3 regions of the Glutamicibacter sp. AOP12-B1-11 genome follow, and region 1 is predicted to be linked to each of the others. Evidence: riboswitches for the same ligand, from Rfam matches in the RefSeq annotation. Region 1 holds a riboswitch; each other region holds the start of a gene.
What was found. A riboswitch is a leader RNA that binds a small molecule or an ion and turns the genes downstream of it on or off. The one in region 1 is predicted to bind S-adenosylmethionine.
Positions count from the first base shown of each region.

Region 2: another riboswitch for S-adenosylmethionine. It lies ahead of ACT3UQ_RS00895 (ABC transporter substrate-binding protein); the one in region 1 lies ahead of ACT3UQ_RS04390 (bifunctional o-acetylhomoserine/o-acetylserine sulfhydrylase).
Region 3: another riboswitch for S-adenosylmethionine. It lies ahead of ACT3UQ_RS00800 (O-acetylhomoserine aminocarboxypropyltransferase/cysteine synthase family protein); the one in region 1 lies ahead of ACT3UQ_RS04390 (bifunctional o-acetylhomoserine/o-acetylserine sulfhydrylase).

Region 1 covers NZ_JBQSYL010000005.1:109,112-112,377, forward strand. The annotation lists gene ACT3UQ_RS04375 (CPBP family intramembrane glutamic endopeptidase) at 1-302, shown strand, start outside; gene ACT3UQ_RS04380 (GNAT family acetyltransferase) at 360-767, shown strand; gene ACT3UQ_RS04385 (VOC family protein) at 865-1,509, opposite strand; SAM riboswitch class IV at 1,683-1,800, shown strand; gene ACT3UQ_RS04390 (bifunctional o-acetylhomoserine/o-acetylserine sulfhydrylase) at 1,892-3,235, shown strand; gene metX (homoserine O-acetyltransferase MetX) at 3,238-3,266, shown strand, end outside.
Region 2 covers NZ_JBQSYL010000001.1:175,888-179,153, forward strand. The annotation lists gene ACT3UQ_RS00890 (MetQ/NlpA family ABC transporter substrate-binding protein) at 1-772, shown strand, start outside; SAM riboswitch class I at 1,089-1,179, shown strand; gene ACT3UQ_RS00895 (ABC transporter substrate-binding protein) at 1,302-2,942, shown strand; gene ACT3UQ_RS00900 (ABC transporter permease) at 2,954-3,266, shown strand, end outside.
Region 3 covers NZ_JBQSYL010000001.1:153,178-156,443, reverse strand. The annotation lists gene ACT3UQ_RS00815 (methylated-DNA--[protein]-cysteine S-methyltransferase) at 1-102, opposite strand, end outside; gene ACT3UQ_RS00810 (RNA polymerase sigma factor) at 99-599, opposite strand; gene ACT3UQ_RS00805 (histidine phosphatase family protein) at 759-1,397, opposite strand; SAM riboswitch class I at 1,436-1,530, shown strand; gene ACT3UQ_RS00800 (O-acetylhomoserine aminocarboxypropyltransferase/cysteine synthase family protein) at 1,616-2,983, shown strand; gene ACT3UQ_RS00795 (CoA-binding protein) at 2,983-3,266, shown strand, end outside.

The sequences.
Region 1 (3,266 bases):
CAGCGGTACGCCATGCAGTACTGGAGGAAGTCGTGATGTTGGCTTTCCTCTTCGGCTACGGCAAGAGACTCAATCTTGGACCCTGGGTGCTGATTCTCGGTTCGGCCCTGCTGCGCGGAAGCTATCATCTGTACCAAGGGGCCGGACCGATGATCGGCAACTTCGCCATGGGTGTGGTCTTTGGCTGGCTCTATCATAAATACGGTCGCGTCATGCCCCTGGTCATCGCACATTTCCTGCTGGATGCCGTTGGTTTTGTAGGCTTCTTGCTCATCGGCCCGGCCATCGGCATTGGTGCCTGAGCACTTTCCAGATTCACGATGGCCCAATTTCGGAGTGCTTTTAGCAGGGGAGTGAAAATGCAGATTAGCGAGCTTCAGATGAATGGCCTTGCCGAGGTGGTCGCACTCTGGCAACGGGTGGAACTCACCCGGCCTTGGAATGATCCGCTGGCCGATGCGGAACAAGCGCTACGCAACGAGTCATCCACAATTCTTGTGGGGCACCGCGACGGAGCGCTGCTTGCCTCCGCGATGGTTGGTTTTGATGGTCACCGCGGGTGGCTGTACTACGTTGCGGTCCGTCCCGAGAGCCAGGGCCAAGGACTGGGCCAACAGATCGTTGGCGCGGCCACCGATTGGTTGCGCCGACGTTCGGTGCCCAAGGTGCAGCTGATGGTTCGCTCCGAGAACTCGCAGGTCATTCGATTCTACGAGCAGCAAGGCTACGAAACCCAAGACATTGTGGTTTTGGGCAAGCGGCTATAGGCAGAGCAGAGCCTTGCCAGTTTGAGCGCACAACTGGCATTAAAGAAGAGTAGGTGGGGGCGCCATTGCCCCCACCTACCTTCGTGCGTACCTTGTCTTACAGCACCACGGTACCGTTATCGGTTTCGAAAGTTACAGACAAGATGCCCGGGGTCCCGTTGGGTGCTTCATACTCCATGCTCACCGCACCGAGATTCACGTTTTCTGGCTGCCCCAGCCAATCAAGGACTCGGTCGCGTGAACCGGCAATGGCAATGCTCTGGATCTGGCCAGCGGGATCCAGCGCACGGGAAGGGTGCAAGTCTTCGGTGCCGGCGTCCCAGCGCAACAAGTATGGAACCTGCGGGTCCGCGATCAGACCCTTGATGCCAATCTGCTGCCAGGTGAGTTCGCGGCCGTCAGGGAACTTGCGGTTACCCGGAACCGATTTGCGTCCCAGGCGCTCTTCTGCGCTTGAGAGATCCTCAACTGAAACACACCATCCCATCCATCCGCCGCCCAGCTCGGAACGGGCACGGACCGCCTGCCCAAACGGTGCCTTGTCGCTAGCGGGGTGGTTCAGAACTTCAACTACTTCTAGGTATTGGTCATGCTTGAGCGGGAAAATTACATTGCGAGTTCCGAATCGCGGATGCACGCCTCCCTTGACGAATTCCAAGCCCAAAGCCTCGGAGATTCTTTCGGCGGTTGGCATGAGCCCGTCCGGGCCACATGCGTACGTAACGTGATCTAGCCTCATCATGTGCCCATCATGTCACTATGTGATTCAAGTCTCGACTTAGGCTACCCTAACTGGCAAACTGGCGATCGAACGCTCTGCATAAATTGCGTTATAAAAGTGCAATATGACCGATTGCGTCACTTTGAGCCACTTCATATTGCCAAGATCTTCGGTTGTCCGGCAGACTTGTGTCAGGTCATGAGTCCCAGTAACAAGCCCCGGCTTACTGGGCGGCAACCCTCCTCCGCGGTGGGGTGCCCCGGGTGAAGACCTGGCCCTCGGCACAAACTGTGTCTAGGACAAGCGCGGGTTACCCCCTGGAAAGTACCTCGACGAGGAGCTTCCTGTCGGTGTGTTTTTTAGTGGTGTACCCCCATAGTCAACAAGCTATATGGAGGAAACCATGAGTAACAACTGGTCATTTGAGACGCGTCAGATCCACTCCGGACAACAGCCCGACCCGGTTACCGGAGCGCGTGCCTTGCCGATCTATCAGACGTCTTCGTTCGTCTTCCCCAGCGCAGAGAGCGCGGCCGCGCGCTTCGCCTTGCAGGAGCTGGAGCCGATCTACACTCGCATTGGAAATCCAACCCAGGAAGCCGTCGAAAACCGCATTGCCGACCTCGAAGGCGGTGTCGGCGCACTGTTGCTCGCCTCCGGGCAGGCGGCCACCACCTTCGCCATCCTGAACCTGGCCCAGGCCGGCGACCACCTCGTTGCCAGCCCAAGCCTGTATGGTGGAACGCAGAACCTGTTCAAGCACACGTTGCGCAAGCTCGGCATCCAGGTCACCTTCGTGGCCGATCCGGATAACCTGGCGCAGTGGCGCGAGGCTGTGCAGCCAAATACCAAGGCGTTCTTCGGCGAGGTGGTCTCCAACCCGCGTCAGGACATCCTGGACATCGAGGGAATCTCGGAGATTGCCCACGAAGCCGGTGTTCCGTTGCTGGTGGACAACACCTTGGCCACCCCATACCTGATCCGTCCGATCGAGTGGGGCGCGGACATCGTCATCCATTCGGCCACCAAGTATCTCGGCGGGCACGGCACCGCCATTGCCGGCGTCATCGTGGATTCGGGGAAGTTCGACTTCGCCAAGGATCCGGAACGCTTCCCTGATTTCAACACCCCGGACGAGTCCTACAACGGTTTGGTGTTCGCCCGAGATCTGGGCGTCAACGGCATTCTCGGCGCAAACCTCGCCTACATCCTCAAGGCACGCGTGCAGTTGCTGCGCGACCTGGGCTCATCGGTGGCACCCTTCAACGCCTTCTTGATTGCCCAAGGGCTGGAAACCCTGTCGCTCCGCGTGGAACGCCACGTGCAGAATGCCAAGGAAGTCGCCGCCTGGCTTGAAGGCCATGAGCAAGTCGAGCTGGTCGCCTATGCCGGGTTGCCTTCCTCGCCATGGTTTGAGCGTGGCCAGAAATATGCGCCAAACGGTGTTGGGGCGGTCATCGCCTTTGACGTTGCCGGCGGCGCCGAAGCGGGCAAGGCATTCGTAGATGCCCTAGAACTCCATTCAAATGTGGCGAATATCGGCGACGTTCGCTCGCTGGTGATTCACCCCGCTTCGACCACCCATGCACAGCTGACCGAGGCGGAACGCCTGTCGGCCGGCGTGCGTCCGGGGCTCGTTCGGCTGAGCGTGGGGTTGGAGAACATCAAGGACATACTCGCTGACTTGCAACTTGGTTTTGCTGCGATCGCAGAGCCTGCTAACCAGGAATTGCAGGAAACCCTCTAGGCATGGCATCCATAGTGACTACCGAAGAGAC
Region 2 (3,266 bases), on a different contig from region 1:
AGCGCTCGCGTCCACCGAGCCCGGCAAAACGAATTTCAAGGTCCATTTTGAACCGGCAATGGCCGGGGAAGAGAAGATCCTGAAATTCGTGGCCGAGACCATCGCGCCGGATTATGGAATCGAGATAGAACCCATTGGGCTTCAGGATCCAATCCAGGCGAACCGCGCCGTGGCCGAAGGGCAGTTCGACGCGACCATCTTTGAACATGAGTGGTACATGCGGCAATCGGCAGAAGCCGCCGGCGTGGAATTGACGCCAACCGTTGAACTGTACCAATGGGGCTTCGGTCTGTATTCCACCCGCTACGAATCGGTCGAGGTTCTCCCCGAGGGGTCGACGCTGCTCCTGCCTAACGACGTCGCCAACCAGGGGCAAGCGCTTTGGCTCCTGGAGCGCGAGGGACTGCTCGGCCTGAACCCCGACATCGAACCGCGTACCGCGAAGATGGCCGACGTGGTTGACAACCCGCGCGGCTTCGAGCTGAAGGAAGCAGACCTCCTCGCCATGCCGCGCATGCTAGACGATGTGGATGCAGCCATCGGATACGTGTCGCAGTTCGATGCCGGAAAGGTCGGCCGCGACAAGGGAATCCTGTTCCCGGAACCGCCTAGAACCTTCGCCTCCAAGCTGATCTTCGGCACCGAGTTCTCCAAAACTGCCGATGCAGCCAAGCTAATCGAGGTGTTCTCCGATCCAAGACTGCAGGAATACCTGAAGAACACCGAGGATCCGTTGGTCCAAGGAGTGCTGACTCCGGTATCCGCCGAGTAGGGCCGCTCACTGGAACTATGCGAACGGCCAGCCTGAACCAGAGAGGTTCGGGCTGGCCGTTCGCTTTTATCCCGAATGTTTCGTTGGCGAGCGAGCAAATCCACCCTTGATCACGCGGGGCCGGGGATACTGCTGTCAAGGAAATCTTTTCAGCAGCGTCACGAACTGACTTATGACGATTAGTGACCGGCTTCAGGGCCTGTTTTTGCCCCAAAGTGTGTATTGGGATGACTTCGTGACGCGTATATAACGTCATGGTTGGTCACACCGCACCTGCGCGCGCAGACTTAAATTGTTCGGCAAAGACACCGAATGATAACCATCCAGAGCGACCGAGAGACCTGGCTCGTTGACGTTGCAGCAACCATCCCGGCAGGGAGCGGTGCTAAGGCCAGGACCGATGGAGATTGCTAGATTTCGCAACGGTCCGCACAGGGGAGAAGTCTGCCTTCTTCCCGCCCCGCAATACCGCGGCAGGATCGGGATTTCGGCGTAATCCTCGGGAAATTACCGAGAGGAACACCAGAAAATGCGCAACACACCACTGAGCCTGAAGGCCGCAGCACTACTCGCAGTTCTAGGTCTTTCGCTGACCGCCTGTGGCGGCAACAGCGCATCCACCGCGGAGAGCTCCGAGCCGGCAGCTTCCGCGGAAGCAGGCGCCCCGGTAGAGGGAGGAACCTTCACCTTTGCCGAGGTAACCCCGATCAACAACTGGCAGACCCAGGCCGCTCGCTTCTACGAGAAGGCGAATGTGCTGAACTCGGTGCTGGACCGGTTGACCTATTTTGATACCGAATCCGGCAAGCTCGTAGGCTGGATCGCCTCCGAGTTCACCGCCAATAAGGCACAGACCGAATTCACCTTCACCATTCGTGATGGCGTCACATTCTCGGACGGCACGGCCCTGGATGCCGAAGCGGTCAAGAAAAATCTGGACGCGCTGGGCTTAGGCGTGAAATCCGCGCAGATTCAACCGAACGTCGACTTTTCAGCCTACAAGAGCTCCGAGGTCGTCGGCGAGAACCAGGTCAAGGTGACCCTGAAACGCCCGGATGCGAACTTCCTGCGCTCCACCTCCTCGGTGACCGCCGGGCTGGTATCCCCGGGCACACTGGAACTGGACAATGCAGGGCAAACCGCAATATCGCAGATCGTCGGTTCCGGACCGTTCGTCTTCGAGTCCGAAAAGCCAGATGAAGAAGTCACCTTCACCAGCCGCGATGACTACGCCTGGGCCCCGGAAACCGCAGCAAACCAGGGTGACGCATACCTTGAACAACTGGTCGTCAAGTACCTGCCAGAAGTTGCCCACCGGGCCGGCGCGGCGCAGTCCGGCCAGGTCGATTTGGTCCGCGGACTGCAGCCCGTTGACGAAGAGGTGCTCAGCGCCGGAGGCGGGCAGATCTTCGCCGCCCAAGGCGTGGACCTGACTACCAACCATGCCGCGATTCGAATCGGTTCGGGCAAGCTGGCCGAGACCAAGGTGCGCCAGGCGTTGCAGGTGGGAATCGACCGCCAGGCGCTGAAGGACACGGTCCTCTCGGACAGCTATGTGCTCGCAGGATCGATCCTCAACCACCAGGCACCGGGCTTCGTGGATCTGTCTGCCGAGCTCGGCTATGACCCGGAGAAGTCCAAGGCCTTGCTTGAAGAAGCGGGCTGGAGCGTTGGTGCGGACGGGATCCGTGAGAAGGACGGCAAGAAGCTTGAAATCACGGTGGCCAGCTCGAATAACTCCGTGGTCATCAAGCCAGCCTTCGAGCTGATCGAACAGCAATGGCGGGAGATCGGAGTGCAGCTGGTCAACCGTGCTGCGGACAATTCATTTTTGACCAACGCCATGGTCGATGACCAGATCGAATTCTTCGGAACCCGCCAGTTCGCCTACGGCGGCCTGGGGCCGGTCTACGCGCCGGCGACAAATAACCAGACGCTGAACGCCGACAAGGAACTGAACGAATTGTTCACCCGCGAGCAGGCGGCGACCACCGAAGAAGAGCATCTGGAGCTCATCGGCGAGGAGCAGCGCGCGCTGGTACTGGACAAGGCATTGACCCTCGTGTTGTGGGACGAAGTGCAGGTGTACGGCGCCAACAAGGACGCGCACATCGACTTCACCTCCGGCACCGCACCAATCTTCCAGGGCGCCTGGAAGAGCAACGGCTAAAGGAACTCAACATGGGTGGATACATCGCACAACGCATCGGTCAGGCACTGCTGGTGATCCTGCTGGCCTACACCGCGGTCTTCCTCGCGGTGCAGGCCCTGCCGAACGACCCGGTCACGATCTTCCTCTCCGCAGACTCGTCTGCGGATCCGGCAACGATCGCGCAGATGAAGGCCTACTACGGCTATGACCAGCCGCTGATCGTGCAGTACTTCACCCAGCTCGGTGCGCTGCTGACCGGAGACCTGGGCTATTCCCTGTCCTCCGGCTCGGCGGTGTCCACCCGAATAGGCGAGGTCATCGGCTCCACGCTGCTGCTCGCCG
Region 3 (3,266 bases), on a different contig from region 1:
CAACTGCTGCTCCCCCGCGCTACGCTCCAGGCGCGTATGGAGCTCGCGCAGCAGCTGCGCCTCGGATGAGGTCGGGTTGGAGTCTGGAGTTTGCGTGTTCATCGGTCGCCTCCTGGTAGTTGATCCTGCGACAGGTGGGTTCGCAGGTTCTTGATTCCGTCGGCTGAAGCACGCCGGGCAGCATCCGCGCTGCCGGAGAGAATCTCGGCGATTTGGGCATAGCCGAGCCCACCCAGATAACGGTAGGCCACGACCAGCCGCTGCTTTTGTGGCAGCAGCTTCACTGCCTGCCACAGCTCCATGTTTGCCACGTGGTCCTCCGCGCTGGTCTCGGACGATGCCCGAGTGGCTGGCTGGACCTCTGCTTGGCTGAGTTCTGGTTTGTGCCGGCGGAGCTCATCGACGGCCTTGCGATGGGCGATGCGCACCAGCCACGCCTGGACATTCGCCTCCTCATCCAGCTCCGGGTACGCCTTCAGCGCGGAGAGAAACGTTTCGGACCAGGCATCCTGCGCGCGGTGCTCATCGAGCAGGGCGCGGCAAACCCGAAGGACGCTCAGCCCGTGGGCCTGGACGATGCGTTCGAATGGCTGTTTCATGCTGCTCCTGGTTCGGTGCTTTCACCATGTAAACGTACCGCCGCGATGTTTTGTGAGATTTCGTGGGGATTTTTCTTCGAGAAAGATTCTCCGCGGCTGCCTAGCGGTGCTTAAGCAGTACCGGCCCGGTGCCGGATAATCACTGGGTGGCAAACGAGCCTAGCGGGCGTCCGCAAGATCGTGTTCCTGAACGAGTTCGGCGAGCCGGGCAAGGCTGACCGGAATGACTTCTCCATTTTCCACTCCCCGCTCGGCGCGGGTCCCGGCGAGCGCGTCGCGGGTGATGCGCATGGCGGCCCCATGGCTGACCACCAGCATGCGGCGGCCGGGGTTTGCCTGAATCAGTTCGGTCAAGGCGAGCAGCATCCGCTGCAGCACCAGTTCACGGCTCTCGGCTTGCCCCGCCAGCGCAGCCGCTTCCCGCTCGGTCACTTCGATCATGACCCGCCCTTCGAGCGGACCGAAGCCGCGTTCAACCGCGTGAGCAACCGGGGCACCGGTGTCGACGCCGAGTTCCGCGGCGATGAGCGCGGCGGTCTCCTGGGCGCGGGACAGCGGGGAGGCGAGCACCAGATCCCACCCCTCCCCCATGAGCGCTCGCCCGGCCGCGCGCGCCTGTTCGCGGCCGGTCTCGTTCAGCTCGATGTCCGTGCGGCCCTGGAGCCGACCCGCAAGATTCCAGTCGGTCTGCCCGTGTCGTACCAGTGCTAGCGCGGTGTCCATAATTCGAGCATATGGTAACCGCGGCGCCGCACCCGAATCAGTCTGCGCTTCAACCTTCGCAACCTTAGGACTCATTGTTGGGTCATCCCAGGACATATTGACAGACTATTACTTAACCATCCCGAGCGGCCGAGAGATCTGGTTTGATGACGCCGCAGCAACCTGCCACAGCCGGTGGATCAGGTGCTACCGCCAGAACCGATGGAGCTGCTTTCCACTGGACTCCAGGGGTTATGCGACATTGACCCGGGATTCCTGCCGAAGACCCAGTCGACAAGGAGTCGTAAGCCACCATGGCCGACCACAAGTTTGGATTCCGCACCCGCGCGCTACACGCAGGCGGCACCCCCGATGCCGAGCATGGCGCACGCGCCGTGCCGATCTACCAGAGCACCTCATTCGTCTTCAAAGACACCGATGATGCGGCGAACCTGTTCGCCCTGCAGAAATACGGCAACATCTATTCGCGCATCGGCAATCCGACCGTGGCGGCTTTCGAGGAGCGCATGGCCTCCCTCGAAGGGGGCATCGGCGCGGTAGCCACCGGCTCCGGCATGGCAGCCGAGTTCGTCACCTTCGCGGCGCTGGCACAGGCCGGAGACCACATCGTGGCCTCTTCCAAGCTCTACGGCGGCACCATCACCCAGCTGGACGTCTCCCTGCGCCGCTTCGGCATCAACACCACCTTCGTCGATTCCAACGAGGCGGCCGACTTTGAGGCTGCCATCCAGGAAAACACCAAGGCCGTCTACACCGAGATCGTGGCGAACCCCTCCGGCGACATTGCAGACCTGAAGGGCCTGGCCGAGGTGGCGCACCGGCACAACCTGCCGCTGGTGGTCGACTCCACGCTGACCCCGCCGTACCTGCTGCGCCCTATCGAGCACGGTGCGGACATCGTGATCCACTCGGCGACCAAGTTCATCGGCGGCCACGGCACCACCTTGGGTGGTGTGGTCATCGAGGCCGGCACCTTCAACTGGGGCAACGGCAAGTTCCCCACTATGACCGAACCGGTGCCGAGCTACGGCAACGTGTCCTGGTGGGATAACTTCGGCGAGTACGGCTTCCTGACCAAGCTGCGCAGCGAGCAGCTGCGCGACTTCGGTCCCTCCCTGCCGGCCCAGTCGGCCTTCCAGCTGCTGCAGGGTTTGGAGACGCTGCCGCAGCGCATGGACAACCACTTGGCCAACGCGAAGCAGATCGCCGCGTGGCTCGAAGCCGATGACCGCGTCGGCTATGTGAACTACGCGGGCCTGGAATCCCACCCACAGCATGAGCGGGCCACCGAATTGCTTCCCCTGGGCGTCGGCTCGGTCTTCAGCTTCGGCGTGAAGGGTGGGCGTGCGGCCGGCACCAAGTTCATCGAGGCGTTGCAGCTGGCCAGCCACCTGGCGAATATCGGCGATGCGCGCACCTTGGTGCTGCACCCGGGCTCCACCACGCACCAGCAGCTGAGCGCCGCGCAGATGATTGCCGCCGGCGTTCCGGAGGACCTGATCCGCTTGTCGGTTGGCCTGGAGGACGTCGAAGACATCATCTGGGACCTTGATCAGGCGCTGAGCGCCTCGCAGGCAGCCACCCCTGACGAACAGCTCGACACTCCCACCTATGACGGCGCCGCCTGCGCCGTGCCAGCCGCTTCGAAGGGAGCGAACTAATGAGCATCGAAGAACGCACCTGGCAGGCGCCCGGCGCGGCCGAACGCCTGCAGATCCTGCGCGATACAAAGGTCATCGCCATTGTTGGCGCCTCGAATAAGCCCTCGCGTGCGAGCTATTTCGTCGCCACCTACCTGCTGTCCTCCTCGAAGTACAAGGTGTACTTCATCAACCCGGTGCTCGACGAGATTCTGGGCCAGCCGGTCTACAAGTCGCTGGCGGATCTGCCGGAGACCCCGGATCTGGTTGAGGTCTTCCGAAAGCACGATGACCTTCCCGGCGT